Regions from separate parts of the Rossellomorea sp. RS05 genome, predicted to be linked through region 3. Evidence: predicted binding sites of a transcription regulator. Region 3 holds the regulator's gene; each other region holds the start of a gene.

Region 1 (5,609 bases), on a different contig from region 3:
TTTTTAATCGTTCGTTTTTATTGGAGGTATTACACTAATGTTTAAATTAAAGGAAAACGGCACGTCAACCAAGACAGAAATCCTTGCCGGACTGACCACGTTCCTCACAATGGCTTACATCGTCGTCGTCAATCCGATCATCCTATCCGATGCAGGGGTGCCGTTCGACCAGGTATTCATGGCCACCATCATATCGGCAGCTGTCGGTACGCTCTGGATGGCACTGTTCGCCAACTACCCGATTGCCATCGCACCAGGTATGGGATTGAATGCCTATTTTACATATTCCGTTGTCGGAGGTCATGAAGATATTTCGTACTCGGTTGCCTTTGCAGCAGTATTCGTAGCCGGTATCATCTTCATCATCCTTTCGCTCACACCGTTCCGTAAGAAATTGATTGAAGCCATACCGCAAAATCTCAAACACGGAATCACAGCCGGTATCGGTCTCTTCATCGCTTTTATCGGTCTTCGTTTATCCGGACTGGTTCAAGCTGATCCATCCAATCTCGTGAAACTCGGGGATCTTCATTCTTCATCTGCCATCCTTGCTTTGATCGGGCTGGCCGTCACCCTTGTCCTCATGGTCCTGAACGTACACGGAGCCCTGTTCATCGGGATGATCATCACCGCCATCGTTGCATTCTTCACTGGTGACCTGTCGTTCAAGGAAGGCTTCGTCGCCATGCCTCATCTGCCTGAAGGGCTGATCATCTCGAACCCGATCACCGCGTTCACCGATGTGATTCAACACAGCTTGTACGCTGTCGTATTCTCCTTCTTGCTTGTGACCATTTTTGATACAACCGGTACGATGGTCGGTGTTGCCCAACAGGCAGGACTCCTGAAAAACAATGAAATGCCGCGTGCCCGAGAAGCACTCCTTGCTGATTCACTTGGGACGACTGTCGGAGCCATGTTCGGTACTAGCCCGACCAGCGCCTTCGTGGAATCATCTGCTGGGGTTTCAGCGGGAGGACGCACAGGATTGACCTCCCTTACCGTGGCTGTACTGTTCATCGTTTCAGCATTCTTCGGTCCACTTGTGAGTGCCGTATCTGGATTATCTGCCATCACGGCTCCAGCTTTGATCATTGTAGGAAGCTTGATGATCGGAAGCATTTCCCAGATCAAATGGGACGAACTTGATGAAGCTTTCCCTGCATTCCTCATCATCCTCAGCATGCCTCTTACGTCGAGCATCGCTACAGGGATCGCACTCGGATTCATCTCGTACCCACTTTTGAAAGTGGCAAAAGGGAAATGGCGCGAAGTCCATCCCCTCGTCTATATCTTTGCCGTGCTGTTCTTCTATCAGCTGGCATTCATCCCTCATTAAAGAGGAAAGGCAGCTCCCACGGTGGGAGCTGCCTTTTTAGTATGAGTCCTTCTTTACCACGTACGATCAAGGTCGCGGCTGTAATAGTTGATAGCAGCTGCATAAGATTGGATCGATTCATCTGAAGAAGTATCACACAGCTGCCCTAAAAGCAGTTCCATGGCCTTCTTCGGCTCTCCGAGGTTATAGAGCGTCATGCTGTAGAATACTGATAATGCCCTGTCCCTGTGTCTCTTAAGCCCATCCTCAAGCACTTCTTTTGATTTTTCATACTTCCCGAGGGCACGGTAGGTGCTCCCGAGTCCCGTATACGCACCGATGGACTCTTCTTCATCCAACCCGTATGTCAATGCTTTCTCATAATATTCAACGGCTTCCTCTTCAAGTCCTGATGCATCATGACTCCAGGCACATTGATAGTGCAGGCTTCCGCTTTCGGGGTGTTCGGCGATCAGCTCTTTCAATATCCTGATCGACTCCACTGTATTTCCTGACTTCCTCGCTTCGATCGCTTCGCTCATTCTATCTTCCATATCCACCCATCCATTTCAATCCGGTATGTATTCCATCAGCCAGCAGTCGTGCCATTCACCTTCGTGGAGCTCATTTTGAGGCAGGATCCGTGCTTTGCTGTAGCCGCATTTCTCATAGCAACGAATTGCCCTGCGATTCCATGTCATCGGATCCATGACCAACCGGTGCAGGCCTTTTTCAAGCATAAAATATTCCACCATGGCCTTGATCATCAGGGTGCCCACGCCTTTATTCCAGTACCGTGAATCCCCTATGAACTGATCGGTCCCATAGATGAACTCATCAAGATTCGTATATCCGTAGCGAAGCTTGGTCTCATCATCCAATGGATAGTATTGAAGATAACCGACCTTCTCCCCTTTATATTGAACGATGCAGGCGACCTTCTCTTTATCGTCATTATAAAATGCTTCCTTCACCATCTCATGGGTAAAGGGTTTGTCCCTTCCTTCGTAATACTCAAGGATCCGCGGATCGTTCAGCCAGTTATAAAGAAATTCGGCATCTTCATCCTTCAACGGCCGGACCTTGATATCACCTTTCTCATAACGCATCGTGCATCCCTCCTATGGACTTATTCCTTGCAGCTTAGTGGAATCCCTTTAAAGTTGTCGAAATTTCGTGTTGGAAATTCGATTTGGAGTATGCTACTATAAGTTTGTGAAATACTTCACATTATTATCTTCAACCCACCACTTTCATAAATCCAATTAAAAAGGGAGTATGACGGATGAAAACAAGTAAAGTCGTATTGATCGGAACAGGCTTTGTCGGTTCAAGCTATGCTTTTGCCCTTCTCAATCAAAATCTTGTCCACGAGCTCGTGATGATCGACATGAACGTCGAAAAAGCTATAGGAGACGCCATGGACCTTAATCATGGTCTCGCATTCTCATCCCCAATGAAAATACGTGCAGGAGCGTACAGCGACTGCCGCGATGCAGATCTTGTCGTGATCACAGCTGGCGCCAATCAAAAACCTGGTGAAACGCGGTTGGATCTTATTGATAAAAACGTCCGGATTTTTAAGACCATTGTCGATTCGGTGATGGAGAGCGGCTTTGATGGCATCTTCATCGTAGCCACTAATCCCGTTGATCTATTAAGCTATGCCACATGGACTTTCTCCGGTCTCCCAAAAGAAAAGGTGATCGGCTCAGGGACGATCCTTGACACCGCAAGGCTCCGCTATCTGCTGGGTGAATACTTTCATCTTGATACGCGAAACATCCATGCCTATATCATGGGTGAACATGGCGATACCGAATTTCCGGTCTGGAGTCATGCCACCATCGGGGCCAGCTCCCTTGGTGACCTGGTCGATCTAACGGATCCACAAATCCAGAGCGACCTGCAGGACCTTTTTGAAAATGTCAGGGATGCAGCCTACCATATCATCGAGAAAAAAGGAGCCACCTACTACGGGATTGCCATGGGTTTGGCCCGTCTCACCAAAGCCATACTGAATGATGAAAACAGCATCCTTACCATCTCTTCCCTCCTGGATGGGGAGTATGGGCAGCACGGTGTCTATACCGGAGTGCCCGCCATCATCAATCGACAAGGAATCAGGAAGGTCGTCGAACTCCCACTGGATGAAACAGAGCACAAGCAATTCACAAAATCCATTGATACATTGAAGCACGCCATGAGTACCGGTTTCCCTTCTGATTTATAGACACGCACACACGAACCTCCTCCTCATACAATGATACCAACATGAATGGAGGAGGTTCTATTATGTACGATCAGAGACAATTCCTACCCGGCTTTCCCGGCGGTGGAGGTTCCGGGGGCAGTGGTTTCCCTTCCATCCCCGGACTTCCAAATGTATTCCCGCCATCCCCGCCACCTGGGCAAGGGGGCAGCAGCGGGCCCCCATCGCCTTCTCAGGGCGGTGGACAAAATCAGCCGCCACCTGGACCTCCACCTAACTTCCAGCCTCAGAAGACCGTCATGCAGGGCGGCCCTGGAGGAACGTCGACGTTTGCCGTGGACCCGGGTTCCATCCGGAGATGCCTGTTCCGCTATACCTATATCTGGCTCAACCGGGATGCTTTCTGGTTCTACCCTGTCTTCCTCGGCAGAAGGTCCATAGCAGGGTGGAGATGGATCGGATTCACATGGGTGTATTTCGGAATCGATCTCGATAAAATCGAATCCTTCACATGTGTATAACACGATGTTTCCATACATGCGCGTGACCGATTCCCGTGGGACCATCACCGTATCAGGAGAACACACCTCTTATGGAGCGCCTGATGAAGCCCTGCTCACATTAGGGGTGATGACTGAAGGCCCCGATCTGCAAAAAGCCCAGCAGGAAAATAACGAAAACATAAAGAACATAGTCGGGACGCTTCAAGCAAACGGAGTTTCAAAAAGTGATATACAGACGGCAAACTATCAAATCATCCCCCGCTATTCCTTTGAAGATGGAAAGCAGATCTTTAACGGATATGAAGTCGTGAATATTCTGCGCATCCACCTTAGAAGCATTGAAAGGGCGGGAAAGATCATCGATGACGCCGTGAAGGCCGGAGCAAACCGGGTGGAAGGGATCCAGTTCCTCTCCTCCCATTCCACTGCCCTTTATCAGCATGCCCTTGAACAAGCGTTTCAGGATGCCCTGGCAAAGGCCACGGTCCTTGCCAGGCAGTCTGGTCAGGAGCTGGTGCCTGATCCGCTTTCTATCAAAGAAGGTCAATCCGTTGAGTTCCCTTCCCCTATGAAGCTCGCAGTTCAGGAATCTGCCATCCTGCCGGGTGAAATATCCGTTAAGGCTTCACTCATCGTTACGTTTACTACGCATTGATTTCACCAAAAAACGGCTTCCAGGAGCCGTTTTTTTTATTACTTTTTAATATAATCCGCAAGCCTCTCGGCAGACCGGGCCACTCCTTCTTCATCCAGCATCCTGACGCCTTGCTCGATGAATGCCGGAAGAAACGTCGTTCCGATCAGATTCGATGTTGCCTGGAACGGCTTCAATAGCTCGCTCATGGCATAATGGTTCTTTCCTCCAGCCTGGTAGGCCTCTGCCGGTGAACCCGTTGACGTCGCAATCAGAAGTTCTTTGCCATGAAGCTTCGTGCCTTGGCTGCCGTATGCCCAACCATAGGTCAACACGGCATCGATCCATTCCTTCATCAGCGCAGGGGCACTGTACCAGTAGAAAGGGAACTGCAGGACGATCCTATCGTGTTCTTCGACCAACTTCTGCTCACGTGTTACGTCGATTTGGAAATCCGGATATTCGCGGTAAAGGTCGTGGACCGTCACATCGCCCTCTTCCTCCAGCCTCTTTACCCAGGCTTTGTTGACGATTGATTCGTCCATTCGCGGATGTGCAGCGATTACCAATACGTTCATGTTCAATCTTCCCTTCCCAGCTGTTTTGCTTTTTTTGTACAGGCATCCATTGCCCTTACGATGCTTCCCTTGAAGCCACTCTTTTCAAGTTCAATGACGGCTTCGATGGTAGCCCCTCCCGGTGAACAGACCGCATCCTTCAGCTCTCCAGGATGGCTGCCCGTTTCAAGCACCATCTTTGCTGCTCCGAGGAGCGCCTGGGCTGCCAGGTTATATGCCTGCTTTCTGGGGATGCCCTCTTTCACCGCACCGTCTGCCAGTGCTTCCATGAACATGAAGGCATAAGCCGGTGACGAGCCGCTGACGGCAGGAATGGCGTCCATGAGGCTTTCGTCCAACTCTTCTGCTTTGCCGAAGCTCTCAA
Region 2 (5,609 bases), on a different contig from region 3:
AACAGGCGCATCAACAGATACAGGGATGGGATCAGCAACAGCAAGCCGGCAATGAATACGATGATGAGGGCCGTCCCCATCACTTCGTTCGTTACACTTGAACCGATGGTGATAAAAGGCTTCAGGATATACGGCAAATGGGAGGCACCGTACCCGAAGAAAGCGAAAAAGAATTGAAGCATGACCGAAATGAATGCTAGGCCGAATTGTTTGCGGCGATAGATAAGCCATGTGGCGAGAGCAAAGAATAATAGGGATAGGCCGAACATCCACCAAATACCCATCGCATTCATAAAATGCTCTTCGTTGTGATTCTTCAATGACCAGAAAACCCATAGGCTCGCAATGATCGTAGGTGGGCTCCAGAAAAGGGCAAATTTCCTCAAAATCTCCCTGGAAGCCATATCCCCTGCCCTATTGGCATAGTAAGTCAAAAATGCCGCTGAAATGAATAGGACTGAAACGATTGACATAAATACGACACTCCATGAGTAGGGACTGGTCAGAAGCTTTCCGGCCAGGAATGTCACGCCGTCATCGGTTTCCTTTAGGAAGCCACCTTCGGATATGGTGAGCGCCGTGGATAAAGACGCCGGTATCAACAACCCCGTGGCCCCGTAAATGAACAAGTAACCTATATTTTCCTTCGATCCGTAGTTACTGAATGCGTAAAAGCTTCCGCGTATTGCGAGGAGGATGATGGCCACGCTTCCCGGGATGAGGAGGGCCGTCCCGTAATAATAAGCGGTATCCGGAAAGAATCCGACCAGACCGACGAAGAAAAACACGAAAAATACGTTGGTCACCTCCCATACGGGTGACAGATATCTGCTGATGAGCGCATTCATCGTGTGTTCCTTCCCTTTCATCCGGGCATAGAAGGCAAAGAAACCGGCACCGAAATCGATTGATGCTACAATGAGATATCCATACAAAAAGATCCACAGGACGGAAATCCCGATCACTTCCAAACTCATATCCTATTCCTCCTTCCGGTCGGCTGGGAACCTTTTCTCAAGTTCCGCTTCTGCAGGTTTGTTTTTGAACATCCTGATGAGTACCACCACACACAAGATGCCGAGCATCAAGTAAAGGGCGAGGAACATGGCGAAAATCCAAGCGACGCCATCTGCATGGGTGGCTGCCTCGGCAATCTTCATATATCCCCTGAGGATCCAAGGCTGTCTTCCGACTTCTGCGTAGATCCAGCCGAATTCAATGGCCAGCATGGCAAGTGGCCCACTCGCAACGATTCCCCAAAGGAGGGGCTTATTGAATTCATTCCCCTTCTTCCATTTCCACAGGAGGACGAATAGGAAGCTGATGAAAATACTGAACATCCCAATCGACACCATCCCATCGAACATATAGTGTATCCAGAGGGGTGGTCGTTCATCTTCGGGAAAATCGTTCAGGCCGATGACTTCCGTATCGAATGAACTGCCTGCAAGAAAGCTCAAGAATCCTGGCAGTCGGATCTCATTGGAGATTTCATTATTTTCATCGATCGTGCCAAAGACAATGAGATCTGCATTTTTCTCTGTTTCAAAATGCCATTCACCTGCTGCAAGCTTCTCCGGCTGATACTCCGCAAGGAATTTTGCGGAAAGATCACCTGCAAGAGCTGCTCCAAGTGAAAAGACCAATGCCGCTGTCATAGTCATCCGAAGTGCCTTTTTATGATAGTCCCCCCCTTTTTTCATAAGGATGGAATAGGCGGCGATGGCTGCAAGGATAAAGGCCATAGTCATATAAGACGTCGTAAGCACATGAAAGACCTTGGTAGGGGTAGCAGGATTCAGCATGGCTGCAATCGGGTCGATTTCAATTGCTTTGCCGTCCTTGAGCTCGAACCCTTGAGGCGTATTCATGAACGCATTGACGGTCGTAATGAATAAGGCCGAAGCCGAAGAACCGATCATAATGGGCAGATTGAGGAACCAATGGGTCCACTTTCCTTTGAACCGGTCCCACGTATAAAGGAAAATTCCAAGAAATATAGCTTCAAAGAAGAAGGCGAACGTTTCCATGAAAAGCGGTAGGGCAATGATTTGACCTGCCACTTTCATAAATGACGGCCATAGCAATGAAAGCTGCAGACCGATGGCCGTTCCTGTAACGACCCCCACAGCAACAGTAATGGTGAACCCCCTTGCCCATCTTCGGGCCAGAAGGAGATAGTGATTATCGTTCTTCTTTATCCCTATAAACTCTGCGATGGCGATCATTATGGGCATCCCTACCCCGATCGTTGCAAAAATGATGTGGAAGATCAATGTACTCGATGTAAGCAATCTACTGATCATGACGCTATCCAAAACTGATTCCCCCTCGTACGTTATACCCTTATTATAAAACAAACCAAGAGTATGTGAATTAGTGAACATGACTATTTTGTGACAAACTTCACAAACTAACTGTATTCGATGTTATGGTACCATTTCCCTCTCATAGGTAAAAAAAAACATCCCTGCCAGACCGGCCAGGGATGTTTCTTTTATATCGCTTCGATCATTCGGAACTGTGATTCTACGAGGTCGTAATAATCCCCTCTCTGTTCCATCAGCTGATCATGGTTCCCACTTTCTTTTATTCTTCCGTTATCAAGAACGAAGATATTATCAGAGTCCCTGATAGTAGAAAGCCTGTGGGCGATGATGATGGCTGTACGGCCGTTCAATAATTTTTTCAAGGCCGATTGGATTTTCACCTCGGTTTCCGTATCGATGGACGCCGTTGCCTCATCCAAAATGATGATGCGGGGATTGGCAAGCAGGGCTCTCGCGAAAGAAAGAAGCTGCCTTTCCCCCACAGATAGAACGTTTCCACGTTCTTCAACTTCGGTCTCATAGCCATTGGCGAGTTTCCCGATGAAATTGTCCGCTCCGATCGCTTCCGCAGCGAGTCGAACTTCTTCATCTGTCGCATCGGGACGTCCGAACCGGATATTATCCATGATCGTTCCCGAGAATATGAACGTATCTTGTAGAACGATGGAGATCTGGTTACGCAGGCTCGCCACCGATACATCCCTTAAGTCATTCCCATCGATTGTGACCGCTCCCGCCGTCGGATCATAGAAACGACTGATCAAATTGGCGATCGTCGTTTTTCCTGATCCCGTATGTCCCACAAGGGCTACGGTCTGACCGGCCTTCATCTCGAGATTGATGCCTTGAAGGGCCTTTCGCTTATCATCATAAGAAAACTCCACATCGTTGAACTGGATATGACCAGCGATTTCTTTCATGGAAATGGCCTCGTCCTTCTCATGAACAATCGGCTTTTCATCAAGGAATTCAAAGATCCTCTCTGATGAAGCCATCCCGATCAACAGTTGATTATACACCTGCCCGAGACGCGAAATCGGCTCCCAGAACATGCCTAGGTAAAAAGCGAAGGAAACGAATTCTCCCAGTTGCAAAGAACCAGACTGTATCAGATGGGCACCATACCAGATCAAAACGGCCGTACCAACGGCGTTGGTCATTTCAACCAGTGGTCTGAAGATGGCATTCTTTTTGGTGGCCGTTCTCCAGCTCTCGAAGTTCTCCGTATTGATTCCATCGAAGAACGCCATGTTTTCACGCTCCTGGGTGAAGGCTTGTGTCACCCTGACCCCTTGGATGCTCTCATTCAAGTGGGAATTGAGCTTTGCTTGTTTGAGCCGCACCAGCTGCCATGATTTTCGGATGTTCTTCCTCAACGTGGTGGAAATGAAGAACATGATTGGAAGGATGACCATGACGGCAAGGGTGAGCTCTGGGCTTAGAGTGAACAGGAGGACGATGATCCCTGCAAGTAGGATGATATCCATCAATAGATTGATGACCCCGTTTGTAAATAATTCTTGAAGCGAGTTGATGTCGTTCATGATCCTGACAAGGATCGAGCCGGCTGAGCGCTGGTCGAAGAATCGGTGAGACAGGCTTTGCACGTGACTGAACAGATGCTTGCGCAGGTCATAGATCACGCCTTGGCCCAACTGATTCATCCATCGTATCCTGAGGATGTTGGCGAAGTAACTGAGCACATAGAGTCCGGCTATCACACCGATCAAGGTCATCAACAGATTCCCATCCTTCTGGCGGATGGCTTTATCCAGCGTATACACCCCGATCAGAATCGGAATGATCAATCTGACGGCCGTTGTGATCAGGACCGTCAGGATGGACAAAGGCAACAGCTTCTTGGAATACGGTTTCAGATACGTCAGTAGCCGCGAAAGCTGTCCCCAGTTGAATGGTTTGTCGATTACTTGATCGGTTGAGTAGTGGAACCGGTCCATCACTTTTTTGTCATTTTTCATCTTTGTCATACACTCATCACCTCCCAGCCTGCAGAATTTTCTTTTGGTCTTTGTATTGAATATCATAGATGCGCTGATAAGGACCGTTGTTGGCAAGGAGGTCCTCATGTCTACCCCGCTCCGCCACTCTCCCATTTTCAAGAACCAGGATTTCATCAGCGTGCTTCAGTGAAGAAATCCTATGGGCAATGATGAATGTCGTCCGGTCGGACATGACGTTCTTCAGTGCTTTTTGAATACGGAATTCCGTTTCCATGTCCACCGCCGATGTGGCATCGTCAAGAACAAGGATAGAAGGGTCGAGGCAGATGGCCCTCGCAATGGCGATCCGCTGTTTCTGACCCCCAGACAGACCGAGCCCCCTCTCCCCTAGCTTTGTCTCATATCCATCGGGAAGAGTCATGATGAAGTCATGGGCCTGAGCAAGCTTTGCGGCCTTCTCTACGTCTTCCTGAGACGCTTCAGGACGCCCATACGCGATATTCGACCTGATGGTGGAAGAAAACAGGAACGATTCTTGGAGCACGACGCCGATGTTCTGACGAAGGGACTTGATGGAATAGTCACGGATATCCATCCCATCTATGGTGATCCTCCCTTCCTGAGGCTCGTAAAATCGTGTCAAAAGCTGAATGACGCTTGATTTACCTGAACCGGTCCCGCCGATCAGTCCTACGATCCTACCGGGTGGTGCGTTGAATGTAATGGACTCCAGGGCGGCATCTTCATCGAGGTCATTATAATGGAAGGAAACATCTTCGAATCTTACTTCCCCTTTCATGCGTGTTGCTTCAACCGCATGTACACCGTCCTTGATTTTCTCATCGACCTCAAGGATCTCAAGTAGCCTCTCTCCAGAAGCTTTCGATTGAGAGAACTGATTGATGGTGAATCCTAGATTCATGATCGGCCAGATGATATACCAGACCAGGCTGTAGAAGGCAACCAGTTCACCAGGGGCAAGGTTCCCATTCATCACGAGGTATCCTCCATAACCGAGAAGCAGGATGACACTCACATTGCCCAGAAACTCCATCAGTGGGAAATATTTCGCCCAGATATCAGAGGTGAAGAGATATTTATCCTTGTAGTCCCCGTTTGAACGATTGAACTTACCGTTCTGGAATTCTTCCCTTGAAAGGGATTTGACCGTATTGATCCCGCTGATATTTTCCTGGACATTCGTGTTTAATTTCCCGAATGATTTCCTGATCCCCCTGAAAGCAGGATGGACGGCCTTATCGAACTTAAATACCGAAACCGCCAGGAATGGGAGGGTCGCCAACGTGACGAATGTCAG
Region 3 (5,609 bases):
CCCATTCGCCTGTTGCGGCGTTGAAGCCTACGCCCACTTCTTCTTTCTTGAGGCGTTCCACGATGATGGAGCCTTCAAGGCCGGCGTTGTGTGCGATTTGACGGATTGGTTCTTCGAGTGCGCGAAGGACGATGTTGATTCCAGTAGCTACATCGCTGTCTGCTTCGATGGAAGCGACTTTGTTGTAGACGTTCACTAGAGCCGTACCACCACCGGATACGATTCCTTCTTCGACTGCCGCACGTGTCGAGTTCAATGCGTCTTCGATGCGTAGTTTGCGCTCTTTGAGCTCGGTTTCAGTAGCAGCTCCGACTTTCACGACAGCTACTCCACCAGCAAGCTTCGCTAGGCGTTCTTGTAGTTTTTCTTTATCGAATTCAGAAGTAGATTCTTCTAATTGAGCACGGATTTGGTTTACGCGGGCTGCGATCTTTTCTGGATCTCCAGAACCTTCGACAACCGTTGTGTTTTCTTTTGTGACAACGACTTTCACTGCACGGCCGAGCTGTGTGATGTTGGCAGATTTCAGGTCAAGACCAAGGTCTTCTGTGATCACTTCTCCACCAGTCAATACGGCAAGGTCTTCAAGCATCGCTTTACGACGGTCACCGAATCCAGGTGCTTTGACAGCCACTGCGTTGAATGTACCGCGAAGTTTGTTCACAACCAGTGTTGCAAGGGCTTCGCCTTCAACATCTTCCGCTACCATCAATAGTGGTTTGCCTTGTTGTACGACTTGCTCAAGGACAGGAAGGACTTCCTGGATGTTGCCGATCTTTTTGTCCGTGATCAGGATGTACGGATTATCAAGGACCGCTTCCATTTTGTCTGAGTCTGTCACCATGTATGGAGATGCATATCCACGGTCGAACTGCATACCCTCCACAACGTCAAGCTCAGTTGTGAATCCTTTAGATTCTTCGATCGTGATGACACCGTCGTTGCCTACGCGCTCCATAGCTTCAGCAATCAATTGGCCGACTTCTTCGTCCGCTGCAGAGATCGCTGCAACTTGTGCGATGGATTCTTTGCCTTCGATTGGTTTAGAGATGGCTTTCAGCTCTTCGACAGCCCCTTGGACAGCCTTCTCGATCCCTTTACGTACGCCGACAGGGTTTGCTCCTGCTGTTACGTTTTTAAGACCTTCACGGATCATCGCTTGCGCTAGGACCGTTGCAGTCGTCGTACCGTCACCGGCGATTTCGTTTGTTTTGCTTGCGACTTCCGCTACAAGCTTCGCACCCATGTTTTCGAATGCATCTTCAAGCTCGATTTCTTTCGCAATGGTTACACCATCATTGGTGATGAGTGGAGAACCGAATTTCTTCTCAAGTACAACATTGCGACCTTTTGGTCCAAGTGTTACTTTTACTGCGTTTGCTAATTGGTCTACCCCGCGAAGCATGGAACGGCGTGCTTCTTCGCTGAATTTAATTTCTTTAGCCATTTCAAACGTCCTCCTTTAATATCAATTCATGGTTGGTGCGTATATGTGTTGATTCGATTAATTATTCGCCTACGATGGCAAGGATATCGTTGTCACGAAGGATGAGATATTCTGTGCCTTGGTATTTCACTTCTGTACCAGAGTATTTACTGAAGATGATTCGATCGCCTACAGACACTTCAAGAGCGACGCGCTCACCGTTGTCAAGAACGCGACCTGTACCTACAGCGACAATCTTACCTTCTTGCGGTTTTTCCTTAGCAGAATCCGGGAGTACGATACCGCTTGCTGTCTTTTCTTCTGTTTCGACTAGCTCGATTACGACGCGATCACCTAGTGGTTTTAACAAGTGAAACAACCTCCTTGAAAATATGTAGATTGGTTTTTTAGCACTCGCTTAACATGAGTGCTAACACAGTTATTATATTAAATAATTCGTTTTCATTTTGCAAGAGTCCTGCTTAAAAATTTTTTCGTCATTTTCCCCCTTTTTTCACACCTCACTATCCTATGTGGCGATTCCCGGCAATATTCCCATGACCGTGAGATTTGAACAGTTCCGCATTTATTAGTAGAATTGTACAAGGGTCTGTCCTGTCAGGCCTAAGGCTTGCTTAAAAGGAGATAAAACGTTGAATAAACATTATGGATACATTTTGATCGCCTATATTGTCATGCAGCTCGCCGGTGCGGTTGGACCGCTCCTGTTTTATAAGGCCGGCACAGAAGTGTTTGGACAGACGAAAGAATACATGCAGCAGGTGGCCGTCGGTTCCTGGCTGATCTTCAGCTTTGCCGTGACCTTGATCATCGTCCTGCTCATCCTGAGAAAAAGCTCACCATCGAAACTTAAGCTCGAGCGCTCTGCCCCTGCAGGCGCCGGGATTTCCATCGTCTGGGCCGTCGTCGGGATCTTCATGGCGTTCTTCGCACAAGCCATCGCCATCCAGATCGAGACCCTCCTCGGCATCCAGGCCGGTTCTGAAAACACACAGAACATCATGGGCATCGTGGACAATGTTCCCCTTGCCATGATCGTCGTTGCCATCATCGGGCCGATCCTGGAAGAAATCGTGTTCAGGAAGATCATTTTTGGGGCACTCTATCAGCGAATGAACTTTTTCTTCGCCGCATTGATCAGCTCCGTGATTTTCGCCCTTGCCCACTTCGAGCCGGTACATGTGATCCTGTACTCTGCCATGGGCTTCACGTTTGCCTTCCTATATGTACGAACGAAACGGATCCTCGTACCGATTTGCGCCCATGTGGCCATGAATACGATGGTGGTCATCATGCAGACCGTCTACCGGGATGAAATCGAAAAGATCATGAATGAAGCTGAAAAAATACAAGGATTTATTGGAGGTTTCCTATAATGAGACGATCACCCCTGTTCTCCGGCGTGATTTACATTCTTCTTGGGGTGCTGTTCACCTATTTTGCCATCCATACGGTCCGGGATACAGGCTGGGGATTTTTCACCTATATGCTGATCTTCCTTGCCACGCTGGACTTTGGTTCGGGCATCCGCATGGTCCTGCTCCACTTCAGGATCAAGCAGCAGCTGAACCAGAAGAAATAAGCCGCTTAAAACAAAAACCGGATCCATCCGACTTCGTTTCCATGAAGATCGGGTGGATCCGGTTTTCTTTATCCTTTGCGCTGTTTCAACTCTTCTTCCACGCGTTCGATTTCCATCTGCTGCTCGGCCTCAAGGTATTTCTTGTAGCCGATCCGTGAAATCGCGATGCTGATTTCATAAAGGACCAACATCGGCAGGGTCACCATCATATGGGAGACGATGTCCGGCGGCGTGATGAGGGCGGCGATCACAAGGAGGATGAAGTAGGCGACTTTCCTTGCCTTCGCCATCATCATCGGCGTGATGATCCCGAGCCTCGTCAGGAACAGCATCACCACTGGCAGCTGGAACAGCAGACCGAATGGAAGGGTGATCTGGAAGAGGAATTGGAAGTACTCATTGATCCCGATCACCTGCTGGATATCGAGATCTCCTGATAGCCGCATCATGAACGATACAACATACGGGAACAGAATGAAGTAGGAAAATGCCAGTCCACCTAGGAACAGCAGGACGGACACTGGTATGTAGCTCAGGGTCACCTTCCGCTCCTTCTCATAGAGACCGGGGGATATGAATGACCATACTTGATAGAGGATAACCGGTGACGTCATGACCGCCGCGATGAACATGATCATTTCCATATAGATCTTGAGTGGATCCGTCACGCGGAAGGCATTCATCGTCATTTCTTTTGCTTCATCCGCATGCTGCAGGTACTTGATGAGCGGTTCGGCAAGGAAGAAGCTTGCCACAACGGCTAACAAGAAGAAAACGACTACAAACATGAGTCGTTTCTGCAATTCTCCTATATGTTCAAAGACTGTCATATCCTTTTGAGTTTGACTCATGGCGCACATCCTACTTTACTTGGCTTTACTTGGCACTTTTGTTCTTATCGTCTTCATCATCCGCTAAGCCTTTGGTTGCGTTCTTGAATTCACGTAGTGTATTGCCGGCTGCTTTGCCAAGCTCCGGTAATTTTTTCGGGCCAAAAATCAAAAGGGCCACCACTGCAATCAGCACCATACTTCCAGGACCTACCATAATGAGACACCTCCCCTTATATGCTTCTATCATAACGCAAATGGTCAGAATTTTCTATTCCGTTACGATTCCATCTTGTGACATTTCCGTGTCTTCCCCTGAGTAATGCTTGAGGAAGTAGACAAGTGACTGAAGTTCCACAGCCAGATCGATGTGATGGACCCTGATATGATCAGGAACCGTCAGGCGTGCAGGTGTGAAGTTCAGGATCCCCTTGATCTTCGAAGACACAAGGCGATCTGTGATATTTTGAGCAGATGAGGCCGGCACGGTCAGGATCGCGACTTCGATATCCATCCCCTTCAGCTTCTCCTCCAGCTCATCCATATGGTGGACGGGCACATCGCTGATTTCCGTCCCCACCTTCGTTTCATCCACCTCGAAGGCCATTTCGATCTTTGTATTGTTATTCTTTATGAAATTGTAATGAAGAAAAGCCGTTCCGAGATTCCCCACGCCGATCAATACGACCTTCGTCAGTTCATCCTGGTCAAGCGTTTCCCTGAAAAATGATAGGAGATAATTCACATTATACCCATAGCCCTTCTTCCCTAACGCTCCAAAATAGGAGAAATCCCTCCGGATGGTCGCGGAATCCACTTTCACGGCTTCGCTTAACTCCTTCGACGATACCCGCTGCTTACCTGAAGCATACAGATTCTTGATGAAGCGGTAGTATAGCGGAAGGCGCTTGGCCGTTGCCTGTGGAATTTTCGTTGTTTCCTGATTCATCTCTTGTATTCCCCCACATCTTATAAACCCTCTTCTTCCTGGTCTGTCAGCGCTTCCAAAAAGAAGGTATATCTTTTATCTATTTTCCATCATACACTCTATTCTATCCTATTTGTATCCAGATTAATAGTCATAGTTCCTCCCCTTTTATTGCCGTCCACCTGGGAAATACGGTACACTAGCACTAATGAAACAGAGGTGAACCGACATGATTCTATTACAAGTGAATCAGCTGACCAAAAATTTTGGCGCAGATAATATATTGACCAATATCAAATTGGAGATCCAAACCAAGGACCGGGTCGCCCTCGTCGGCCGCAACGGTGCCGGCAAATCGACCCTCCTGAAGATCATCGCAGGCCAGCTGTCCCATGACTCCGGAGAGATCACGAAGCCAAAGGGTGTGAGCATCGGCTACCTGGCCCAGAATACAGGCCTCGAGTCGGAGCTTTCCATTTGGGGCGAGATGCTGACGGTATTCGAACACCTCCTCCAACAGGAAAAGCAGCTTAGGAGGTTGGAAGCAGAGATGGCGGATCCGTCCGTCTATGAAGATGAAGACCGCTATCAGCGGGTACTGAAGGAATACGACGAACTTCAAGTCACCTTCAAGGAGTCCGGTGGCTATCAGTATGAAGCCGATATCCGCTCCGTCCTCCACGGATTGAATTTCGCTTCCTTCGACCACGGGACGAAGATTTCCACCCTTTCCGGCGGTCAGAAGACGCGCCTCGCCCTTGCGAAGCTCCTCCTGACCAAGCCTGATATCCTCATCCTCGATGAGCCGACGAACCATCTGGA

Evidence for each region. The regulator Rex, encoded in region 3, represses fermentation and respiration genes when NADH is low (regulators of the CRP and FNR family bind a similar motif). The targets are predictions, from matches to a motif close to TTGTGAAATATTTCACAA.
Region 1: the regulator Rex is predicted to act here: its motif matches at 2,532-2,549, upstream of ABJ225_RS00225 (L-lactate dehydrogenase).
Region 2: the regulator Rex is predicted to act here: its motif matches at 2,395-2,412, upstream of ABJ225_RS01760 (cytochrome ubiquinol oxidase subunit I).

The regions. Positions count from the first base shown of each region.
Region 1 covers NZ_JBDKWY010000001.1:26,018-31,626, reverse strand. Annotated here, with positions in the region: gene ABJ225_RS00240 (NCS2 family permease) at 38-1,339, shown strand; gene ABJ225_RS00235 (tetratricopeptide repeat protein) at 1,393-1,872, opposite strand; gene ABJ225_RS00230 (GNAT family N-acetyltransferase) at 1,888-2,427, opposite strand; gene ABJ225_RS00225 (L-lactate dehydrogenase) at 2,604-3,551, shown strand; gene ABJ225_RS00220 (hypothetical protein) at 3,614-4,051, shown strand; gene ABJ225_RS00215 (SIMPL domain-containing protein) at 4,056-4,688, shown strand; gene ABJ225_RS00210 (NAD(P)H-dependent oxidoreductase) at 4,727-5,245, opposite strand; gene proC (pyrroline-5-carboxylate reductase) at 5,248-5,609, opposite strand, start outside.
Region 2 covers NZ_JBDKWY010000001.1:330,079-335,687, reverse strand. Annotated here, with positions in the region: gene ABJ225_RS01765 (cytochrome d ubiquinol oxidase subunit II) at 1-977, opposite strand, end outside; gene ABJ225_RS01760 (cytochrome ubiquinol oxidase subunit I) at 981-2,306, opposite strand; gene ABJ225_RS01755 (ABC transporter ATP-binding protein) at 2,498-4,309, opposite strand; gene ABJ225_RS01750 (ABC transporter ATP-binding protein) at 4,326-5,609, opposite strand, start outside.
Region 3 covers NZ_JBDKWY010000015.1:39,135-44,743, forward strand. Annotated here, with positions in the region: gene groL (chaperonin GroEL) at 1-1,447, opposite strand, end outside; gene groES (co-chaperone GroES) at 1,509-1,796, opposite strand; gene ABJ225_RS21680 (CPBP family intramembrane glutamic endopeptidase) at 2,080-2,823, shown strand; gene ABJ225_RS21685 (YdiK family protein) at 2,823-3,029, shown strand; gene tatC (twin-arginine translocase subunit TatC) at 3,098-3,880, opposite strand; gene ABJ225_RS21695 (twin-arginine translocase TatA/TatE family subunit) at 3,906-4,076, opposite strand; gene ABJ225_RS21700 (redox-sensing transcriptional repressor Rex) at 4,131-4,808, opposite strand; gene ABJ225_RS21705 (ABC-F family ATP-binding cassette domain-containing protein) at 5,017-5,609, shown strand, end outside.